3 regions of the Arthrobacter sp. UYCu712 genome follow, and region 3 is predicted to be linked to each of the others. Evidence: riboswitches for the same ligand, from Rfam matches in the RefSeq annotation. Region 3 holds a riboswitch; each other region holds the start of a gene.
What was found. A riboswitch is a leader RNA that binds a small molecule or an ion and turns the genes downstream of it on or off. The one in region 3 is predicted to bind thiamine pyrophosphate.

Region 1 (3,231 bases), on a different contig from region 3:
GGTCCCAGTACAGCTCGATGCCGTTGCCTTCCGGGTCGGTGAAATAGAACGCCTCGCTCACTAGGTGGTCGGCGCTGCCCGCGAAGGACTGCGGCTCGTACTGGGCGGCGCTGGCCACGGTGGCGGCGAGGGACGGCTGGTCGTCGAACAGCAGGGCGGTGTGGAAGAGTCCAGCCTCGCCGCGGGCGGGGATGCTGAGCCCGGGCGCCGGAGCCAGGTGGACCAGCGGCTTCTGCCGGCGGCCCAGGTAGAGCCCGCCGTCCTGCTCGGCGACGACGTCGAGGCCGAGGGCGCGCTGGTAGTAGTCGGTCATGAGCTTCATGTCGCCGACCTTGAGCATCACGGTGCCCATGGTGAGTTCGGCGGGAAGGAGATCCTGGGTGCTGGCTTCTGCGGTCATGTCATCGCTCCGGTGCTTCGGCGGCCACCGTTCTTCGATGACCCTTCATGAAGATAAATTACTTGAAGCTTCAATTTATTCCTAATGGGTGGATGGTTCGCGCCGGACCGGCTGCCCGCGCAGCACGATGTGTTTGAGTTGCCGCAGCGTGGCGGGATGGCTCCGCGGATCCTCCGCCGTGACGAGGACATCGGCGCTGGCCCCTTCGCCGATGGATTCCGCGCCCAGCCAGCGCCGCGCGGCCCAGGCTCCGGCGTCGAGGGCAGCCCGGGCCGGGAGGCCCGCTGCGTGCAGGGCGTTGATCTCGTCGACGATCCGGCCGTGCCTGATCACGCTGCCGGCATCGGTGCCCGCATAGATGGCCACCCCGGCCTCGAAGGCTTCGAGGATCCGCTCGGCGCGGCGTTCCCAGAGCGCGCGCATGTGCGCGGCATAGCGGGGGAACCTGGCGTCCGCCTGCGCCGCGATGTCCGGAAAGGTGGCGATGTTGATCAGGGTGGGGACGATCGGCACGCCCTGCTCCGCGAAACGCGGCAGGTGCCGCGGCAGCAGGCCCGTGCCGTGTTCGATGCAGTCGATCCCGGCGTCGAGCATGTCGTCGAGGGTGTCTTCGGCGAAGCAGTGCGCCGTCACCCGGGCGCCTTCATCGTGGGCGGCCCGTACGGCGTCCGCGAGCACCCGAGCCGGGAAGCTGGGGGCGAGGTCGCCGGCGTCGCGGTCGATCCAGTCCCCCACGAGCTTGACCCAGCCGTCGCCGGCGCGGGCCTGTTTGCGTACGGCCTCCACCAGGTCCTCCGGCTCCACCTCGACGGCGAAGCCGCGCAGGTAACGCCGGGTCCGGGCGATGTGCCGGCCTGCGCGGATGATGCGGGGCAGGTCGGCGCGCTGCTGGAGCCAGCGGGTGTCATGCACGGCGCCGGCGTCCCGCACAAGCAGGGTGCCGGCGTCGCGGTCCGTCAGGGCCTGCGCCTCGGCCACGGCGTCCGGGACATCCCCGCCGGGGCCCAGCCCGATGTGGCAGTGCGCGTCCACCAGCCCGGGAATGACCCACCCGTCCAGCACCAGGTCCGGTCCGCCGGCCGGACGGTCGAAGGTCAACAGGCCGTCCACCGACCAGAGCCCGTGGCGCTCCTGGTCCGCCGCGGTCAGGATGGGACCGCTGAACTCGATAATGCTGCTCATGGCCTAAAGCCTAATCCGCGTGACGATCCGCCGAATTCCTCGAAACCGCAGCTCGCGTAAAGAACGGAACGTCAGCGATCGTGCAGAGGGTCATCGATTCGTAGCCATCCCACGCGGGGCAGAGTCCGGATGCACTAGCAGCAAGAGCGGCTCAACCGGCAGCGCCGGGAGGTCTTCCGGCGTCGCCGTCCTGATGCAGGGCACAGCCCTGGGCAGAGTCACCATGCCACGCTCACACCGCGGCCGGGCAGCCCGCCGTCACGCGGCCTCCTTCCGGACGGCCTGTGGTAGCTTCGTCTACGACCACACGGGTGCCCCAGCAGGGGCTGAGATCGGGCTGACGCAGCCTGCGACCGTTGAACCTGTCCGGGTAATGCCGGCGAAGGAAGTGAGTATTCCGTGAATACGCAATTGACACAGCACAGCCCTGTCCACAATCAGGCAGTCCAGGACCTGCCCGTCCAAGTCCAGGCCGCTGCAACTACACAATCGCTGGCGTCCCATTCGTTGGCGTTCACTACGGATGACGAACACGGCCTCCGTGTCCCGGTGACCGAAATCGAGCTGGCGGATTCGCCCGGCGGCACCCGCAACGCCCCGTTCCGGGTGTACCGCACGGCGGGCCCCGGGAGCGATCCGGTCCGGGGGCTGGAGCCGTTCCGCGCGCCCTGGATCGAGGCCAGGGCGGACACCGAAGCCTACGCCGGCAGGGAACGCGAGCTGCTCGACGACGGCAAGTCCGCGGTCCGCCGGGGTGCGGCGTCGGCCGAGTGGAGGGGCGGCCGCCCCGTGCCGCGCCGCGGCGCCGACGGCCGGACGGTGACGCAAATGCGCTACGCCCGGGACGGGGTGATCACCCAGGAGATGAGGTTCGTGGCGCTGCGCGAGAACTGCGACGTCGCGCTGGTCCGCTCCGAACTGGCGGCTGGGCGCGCCATCATTCCCAACAACGTCAACCACCCCGAATCGGAGCCGATGATCATCGGCAAGGCGTTCCTGGTGAAAATCAACGCCAACATCGGCAACTCGGCCGTGACCAGCTCCATCGCGGAGGAAGTCGACAAACTCCAGTGGGCCACTCAGTGGGGCGCGGACACCGTCATGGACCTCTCCACCGGGGACGACATCCACACCACCCGGGAGTGGCTCATCCGCAACTCCCCCGTGCCCATCGGGACCGTACCGATCTACCAGGCGCTGGAGAAGGTCAACGGCGAGGCCAACGCCCTCACGTGGGAGATCTTTCGGGACACCGTGATCGAACAGTGCGAGCAGGGCGTGGACTACATGACCATCCACGCCGGGGTGCTGCTGCGCTACGTGCCCCTGACGGCCAACCGGGTCACCGGCATCGTGTCCCGCGGCGGCGCGATCATGGCCGGCTGGTGCCTGGCGCACCACCAGGAGAACTTCCTCTACACGCACTTCGATGAGCTGTGCGAGATCTTCGCCCGCTACGACGTCGCCTTCTCGCTCGGTGACGGGCTGCGGCCCGGCGCGACGGCGGATGCCAACGACGCGGCGCAGTTCGCCGAGCTGGACACCCTGGCCGAGCTCACGCAGCGGGCCTGGGAGTTCGATGTGCAGGTCATGGTGGAGGGCCCGGGGCACGTGCCGTTCCACCTCGTCCGGGAAAACGTGGAGCGCCA
Region 2 (3,231 bases), on a different contig from region 3:
GTCTTGGATCATGACCACATCCCCGGCCGATCCTGCCCGCTACAACAGCTTTCTTATGGATCTGCTCGGCGTGATGGCCTACGGCGAACTTTCGGCCTTTGAACGGCTGTCCTCCGACGCACGGTATTCGCCCACCCTGCACGACCGTGCCGTGTTAGGCCGGATCGCAGTGATCGAGTTCCAGCATTATGAACTGGTCAGTGCCAGGCTGGAGGAAATGGGACTGGACACGGAGACGGCCATGCTGCCCTTCCAGCCCTCCGTGGACCACTTCCACGAACGCACCCGCCCGGCCGACTGGTTCGAATCCCTGATGAAGGCCTACGTGATCGACACCGTGTCCGCGGATTTCTACCGCGCCGTCGCCCGGCACGTCGACGACTCGACCCGCGGCCTGGTCGATCGGATCCAGGCGGACGAGGAAGCGACGGCGGTGCTGCGGGACCGGCTCAGGACGGCCCTTGCCGATGACCCGCGGCTGGCGTCCCGGCTGTCGCTGTGGGCGAGGCGGCTGCTGGGTGAGGCCCTGACGCAGGCCCGGCGGGTCAGCTTCGAGCACGCGTTCCTCGGCGGACTGATCGGTGCGGACGAGGAAAAGTCCCGGGAGCTGGTCCGCGAACTGACCGTCGAGCTGGCGGCCAGCCACTCAAGCAGGATGCGCCAGCTGGGGCTGGCCGGGTAGGCCTCCCCTCCAGTGCTGCGCGGTCAGTCCTCCGCGGCGTCGAGGGCGGCGAGCAGGGCACGGGCGGCACCTGCGGGATCGTTGGCCTCGGTGATGGCCCGGACCACCACGATCCGGCGTGCGCCGGCCTCCACCACCTGCCCCACGTTCCCCAGATCGATGCCGCCGATGGCAAACCACGGCACCGTGCGGCCATCAGTGCCGCCTACAGTGCCGTCATCCGCGGCTTCGGCGCGGCGGACCGCCGATGCGGCGTACCGCACCAGGTCCAGCCCGACGGCGGAGCGGCCCGGCTTGGTGGGGGTGGCCCACACGGGTCCCACGCAGAAGTAGCCCAGCCCGGTGCCGGCGGCGGAAGCGGCAATGGCGGCCTCCACCTGCTCCGGGCTGTGCGTCGACAGCCCGATCATGGTGTCCGCGCCAAGGAAGCCCCGGGCGGCCGCCAGCGGGATGTCCTTCTGGCCGATGTGGAACACCGGCGCGCCGGACAGCGAGGCGAGGTCTGCGCGGTCGTTGACGGCCCAGGGCCGGCCGTGCCGGCCGGCGGCCTGGCGCAGGACCTCGAGCAATTCGAGTTCCTCGGCCGCCTCGATGGACTTGTCGCGCAGCTGGATGATGTCGACGCCGCCGGCGAAGGCGGCATCCACGAAGTCCCCGAAATCACCGCGGTCCTTGCGGGCGTCGGTGCACAGGTACAGGCGGGCGGGGGTGTGGACGGGATCCTGGCGCATGCCCCAAGCCTAGTTCCTCTAAACTGGGGCAATACCGCGGGAGCCCGCTGCAGCCGTTCGCCATTGCGTCCGGCGCCGAAGGGGCTGAGAGGGCATCAGAGCCGACCGCTTGACCTGATCCGGTTAGTACCGGCGTAGGGAAGGAATCCTTCTTGGGCACTCCAGTTAGTTTCGATGCCGGCAATCGTGACGGCACCCAGGACGGCACCGGCCGGGAATGTTACGACGTCGCCGTGATCGGCGGCGGCGTGGTGGGCCACGGCATCGCCTGGGCCGCCCGGCAGTCGGGCCGCTCCGTGGCCCTGATCGACGACGCCCCCGGCAGCGGCGCGAGCTGGGCGGCCGCTGGCATGCTCGCCCCCGTGAGCGAACTCCACTACCAGGAGGAAGACCTGCTGGAGCTCATGCTCGAATCCTCGCGGCTGTGGCCGGACTTCGCGGCACAGCTGGAAAGCAACGCCGGGACAGCCGCCGTAAAAGCCGCCGGGACTGCCGCCGGCCCGGACACCGGAACCGGATACGTCACGACGCCGACCCTCGCGGTGGGCGCCGACGCGGCCGACCGCCGGGCGCTCGCGGACCTGCGGACGGTGCAGCAGGCCTGCGGGCTCACAGTGGAGCCGTTGACCGTCCGCGAGGCACGCGGCCGGGAACCCCTGCTGAGCCCGGCGATCTCCTGCGCCTTCGACATCCCCGCCGACCACCAGGTGGATCCCCGCCGCCTGCTCGCCCGGATCAGTGAACTCCTGGCGGCGGACAGCCACTGCGACACCGTCAGCCGCCTGGCTGCCGGACTGCTGTGGGCGGCTGGCCGCGTCAGCGGAGTCAGCCTGGCCGGCGGAGGGGACGTCCGGGCCCGGGAGACCATCGTGGCCAACGGCCTCGGCGCAGCGGGACTCGGCGGCCTGCCGGCCGGGCTCGCCCTGCCGCTGCGGCCCGTCCACGGCGACATCCTGAGGCTCCGAGTGCCCGCGCATCTGCGGCCGCTGCTGGGCTCCACGGTCCGCGGACTGGTCCGCGGCGTGCCCGTGTACATTGTTCCGCGGCTGGACGGCACGGTGGTGATCGGCGCGACGCAGCGTGAGGACGCACTCGCGGACCGGGATGCCCCCGGCTCCGGCGCGGTGTCCGCCGGAGGCGTGTACCAGCTGCTCCGGGACGCCCAGCAACTGCTTCCCGCGGTCGCGGAGCTGGAACTGCTCGAAGCGACCTCGCGGGCACGGCCCGGGACGCCGGACAACGCCCCGCTGCTTGGCCGCGTGGCGGACCGGGCCCCGGGCCGCGCCGGGGACGTCGGGGGACTGATCATCGCCACCGGATTCTTCCGGCACGGCATCCTCCTGACCCCCGCCGCCGCGCGGATCTGCCGGCAGCTGCTGGAGGGCACGGCGGACGCCCGCTGGGCCCGCTTCCGGCCCGACCGGTTCAGTGCCGCCGCCCACCACCCCGCCCCGCACCACGTCCGTCCCCTTCCAGAGCACAGCAAGGAAACCGCATGAACATCACACTCAACGGGTCGGATCACACGGTCCCCGACGGCGCCTCCGTCAGTACCCTGGTCAGCCAGGTCACCGGCCGGCCGCTGGCGCCGAACGGGCAGTCCGCGGACGGCAGGAAGCTCGGCGTCGCGGTGGCGCGCAACGCCGCGGTGGTGCCCCGCAGCCAGTGGCACGGCACCGCGCTCGCCGACGGCGACGACGTCGAACTGGTCACGGCAGTACAAGGAGGATGAGCACCATGGTCGAAACAGTAGTAACTGCAGCCACCGCAGCCCCCGGGGCAGCGCCGGGAACCGCCGATCCGTTCGTCGTCGACGGC
Region 3 (3,231 bases):
GCGTCGAGGAGTTCGGAGAGGAAGGAGGCGAGCTCGGCCCAGGTGTTGGCATCCTGGCCGAAGGTGGGTTCGTCCAGGACGAGCACCTGCGGATGGGCCGCGAGCACGGTGGCTACCGAGAGCCGCCGCTTTTCGCCGCCGGACAGGGTGTAGGGGTTGGCGTGCACCAGCTCGGTCAGCCGGAGCCGCTCCAGCAGCTCGTCCACGCGGTCCTCGCCCCGGCCCAGGTGCCGGGGGCCGAACATCAACTCGTCGAGCACATTGCCGGTGACGAACTGGTGCTCGGGTTCCTGGAAGACGGTTCCGATCCGGGCGATCAGTTGCTGCGCTTTCCACGAGTACGGATCGGTCCCGGCGCCGGCAGCCAATGCCGGCGTGGCGGAAACGGTGCCGGATACCGGCCTGAGGAGGCCGGCCAGGGTCAGGGCGAACGTCGATTTGCCCGAGCCGTTGGGGCCGGTGATGGTCAGCGCCTCACCAGCCCGGATCTGCGCCGCGATGCCGGACTGCACCGGGACCGGGGGGATGGCGGCGAAGCCCTGGAGCACACCGGCGCGGCGGGGGCGTTCGCGGGAAACGGCGAGGTGATCTGCGGCCATCAGGAGGGTCCCGGCGCCGGGCTGTCCGGAGCCCGTGGCTGTCGCGGAGCCCGGGCCGGCCGACGCCGTGCGTGCCCGGGTCTGCGGCACGTAGCCCGGCACCCAGACCCCGGCAGCGGTGAGCATGTCCCGGGCCTGCGCCAGGATCCGGTCCGGCGGCCCGTCGATCAGGACAGCCGGCTGGGTGGCGGATCCCGGCTGCAGGACCACGATCCGGTCCACCAGGTCTTTCCAGACGGCGACCCGGTGCTCGACCACCACGAGGGTGGCCCCGGTCTTGTCCAGGCAGCGACCCACAGCGTCCCGGACTTCCAGGACGCCTGCCGGGTCCAGGTTGGCGGTGGGTTCATCCAGCAGCAGCAGCCCGGGCCGCATCGCCAGGATGCCGGCCAGCGCCAGGCGCTGCTTCTGGCCGCCGGAGAGGTCGGAGGTCGGATGGTCCAGCGGCAGCCGGCCCATCCCGACGTCGTCGAGCGCTTCCCGCACCCGGCCCCAGATCTCCGCCGGCGGCACGGACAGGTTTTCCGCCCCGAAGGCGACGTCGTCCCCGAGCCGGGAGAGCACCACCTGGGTTTCCGGGTCCTGCTGGACCAGCCCGGCCCGGCCGCGCTGCGCCCTGGGCGGGGCGCCGTCGATCAGGAGGCTGCCGGCCTCGTCGGAATCCTCCGCGCTGGACCCGTCGGAGTTGTCGCCGAGCACGCCGGCGAGGGCATGCAACAGCGTCGATTTGCCCGCGCCCGAGGGCCCGAGCAGCAGCACGCGCTCTCCGGGCCGGATGTCCAGGTCCAGCCCGTTGACCGCGGGCCGGGACCGGCCGGCGTGCCGCCAGCCCCAGCCCCGGGCCGTGACGGCCGCCGGGCGGACACCGTTGAGGCGCGTCGTCATCGGGGAGCCGTCGTCGTCAGCAGGTTACTCAGCAGCACGTCGGTGTTCAGGAGACCACAGGCTCCGTTGCGGCCTTGCGGGATGCGAAGGAGCTCAGCACGCCGGTCTTCGCCAGGCCGCGGGTGGCGAGCCAGGACAGTCCGCCGGCGATCACGGCGCCGGAGATGGCGGTGAAGATGATGTAGGCGAGCTTGTCCCCGCCGGCGTAGGCGATGTTCCAGCCCCAGGGCAGGAACGAATCGTTCAGGCCGCAGAAGAGGCCCGCGCCGGCACCGGCCAGCAGCGAGACCGGCAGGTTGAACTTCTTGTACACCAGTGCGGCGAACACCAGCTCCGCGCCCAGGCCCTGCAGGACGCCGGAGATCAGCACCGTGGTGCCGTACTGCGAGCCCATGATCAGTTCACCGGTCGCTGCCACCGTTTCGCAGAACAGTGCGGCCCCGGGCTTGCGGATGATGAGCATGCCCAGCACGGCGGGAATCATCCAGCCGCCGGCGTAGAGTCCGGTCAACGGCGGATACAGTGCGTTGACCGGTGCGGAAATGAGGTTGGCGCCCTGGGACCAGGCCCAGAAAATGACGCCGCCGGCAACCGCGATCAGGGCGGCCACCACAATGTCCACCACACGCCAGTTGTAATTGCGCCGGGTGAGCGTCTGCTTCGCAGAAATGTCAGTCATGTCGTCCTCCTGAGGAACAGGAGGGGAGAGTGCGACGGCCGGCCGCGGCTTCCGCCGCCCCGCCACGCACTCTGAGAACTCGACTCCCTTGCGCCGGTACTAACCGGATCAGGTTCGAGGGTCTGCGGCTGTCCGCACTCTCAGCGCCCACCGATGGTTTCCCTGGATTTCTCCAGCGATGCCCGACGGCGGCGCTCCCCTGTCGTATCTAAATATCGCCCTTGTGGGCGATGCCTAGTCTACACCCGCAGGGCCGGTTATCCCTTGCCCGGCTGTCACAATCGGGGTGCGGAGGGACCGGCGCGGCCCGCGCGGTGGCGGCCCTGCTGCGGGGGCCGGGACGCTAGGCTAGGGGAAGCCCTGTTTCCTCCCACAAGGAGTCCGAAGAATGAACATCTTCATCAAACTGCTCGGAACCGGCATCAGCCTGCTTGCCGGGTTCCTCGGCACCAAGCTCGTCGACACCGTCTGGGAAAAGTCCACGGGCAACAAACCGCCCAAGGGCACCGAAGACGACGTCCCCACCACGCTGCGCTCGGCCCTGACGTTCGCGCTGATCTCAGCCTCGGTCAGCGCCATCATCCAGGTCCTCGCGAACCGCGGCACCCAGCGGGCCATCACCCGCTTCGCCAAAACCCAGGACCTGGTCTAGGCGCAGTGTCTGGGTGCATCGACTAGGCCCATCGTCTAACCACCCGCTCAGCGGCGGTCGCGGCCGCCGTCGTCCGGCTCGGCACCCTCGTCGGAGAACCCGCTCGTGCCCGCGGCCTGCTGCACCACGGCCTCGAGCTCGTCGGCGCTGAGCAGTTCCGGGTGGAGGTGCTTGGTGCGGTAACCGGCCCGGCCCACCATGTGGGCGGACACCGGCACGGTGAGCAGCTGGAAGATCCAGGCCACCACAAGGACGGGCCACACCCACCAGGTGCGCATCTGGAGTCCCACCGCGCAGAGCAGCAGGAACAGCCCGAGCACCTGGGGCTTGGTGGCGGCGTGCATCCTGCTCATGAGGTCGGGGAACCGCAGCAGCCCGATCGCCGCGCCGAGGGACATCAGGGCGCCGACCAGCAT

Region 1: it holds a riboswitch for thiamine pyrophosphate, as region 3 does, so the genes downstream of both, thiC (phosphomethylpyrimidine synthase ThiC) here and ABIB51_RS14350 (ECF transporter S component) in region 3, are expected to answer to the same signal.
Region 2: it holds a riboswitch for thiamine pyrophosphate, as region 3 does, so the genes downstream of both, thiO (glycine oxidase ThiO) here and ABIB51_RS14350 (ECF transporter S component) in region 3, are expected to answer to the same signal.

What each region holds. Positions count from the first base shown of each region.
Region 1 covers NZ_JBEPOZ010000022.1:58,306-61,536, reverse strand. The annotation lists gene ABIB51_RS18130 (VOC family protein) at 1-400, opposite strand, end outside; gene ABIB51_RS18125 (amidohydrolase family protein) at 482-1,582, opposite strand; TPP riboswitch at 1,880-1,987, shown strand; gene thiC (phosphomethylpyrimidine synthase ThiC) at 1,982-3,231, shown strand, end outside.
Region 2 covers NZ_JBEPOZ010000001.1:279,338-282,568, forward strand. The annotation lists gene ABIB51_RS01430 (ferritin-like fold-containing protein) at 11-682, shown strand; gene thiE (thiamine phosphate synthase) at 706-1,413, opposite strand; TPP riboswitch at 1,440-1,572, shown strand; gene thiO (glycine oxidase ThiO) at 1,566-2,912, shown strand; gene thiS (sulfur carrier protein ThiS) at 2,909-3,145, shown strand; gene ABIB51_RS01450 (thiazole synthase) at 3,151-3,231, shown strand, end outside.
Region 3 covers NZ_JBEPOZ010000014.1:43,213-46,443, forward strand. The annotation lists gene ABIB51_RS14345 (ABC transporter ATP-binding protein) at 1-1,484, opposite strand, end outside; gene ABIB51_RS14350 (ECF transporter S component) at 1,531-2,163, opposite strand; TPP riboswitch at 2,231-2,374, opposite strand; gene ABIB51_RS14355 (DUF4235 domain-containing protein) at 2,552-2,815, shown strand; gene mnhG (monovalent cation/H(+) antiporter subunit G) at 2,863-3,231, opposite strand, start outside.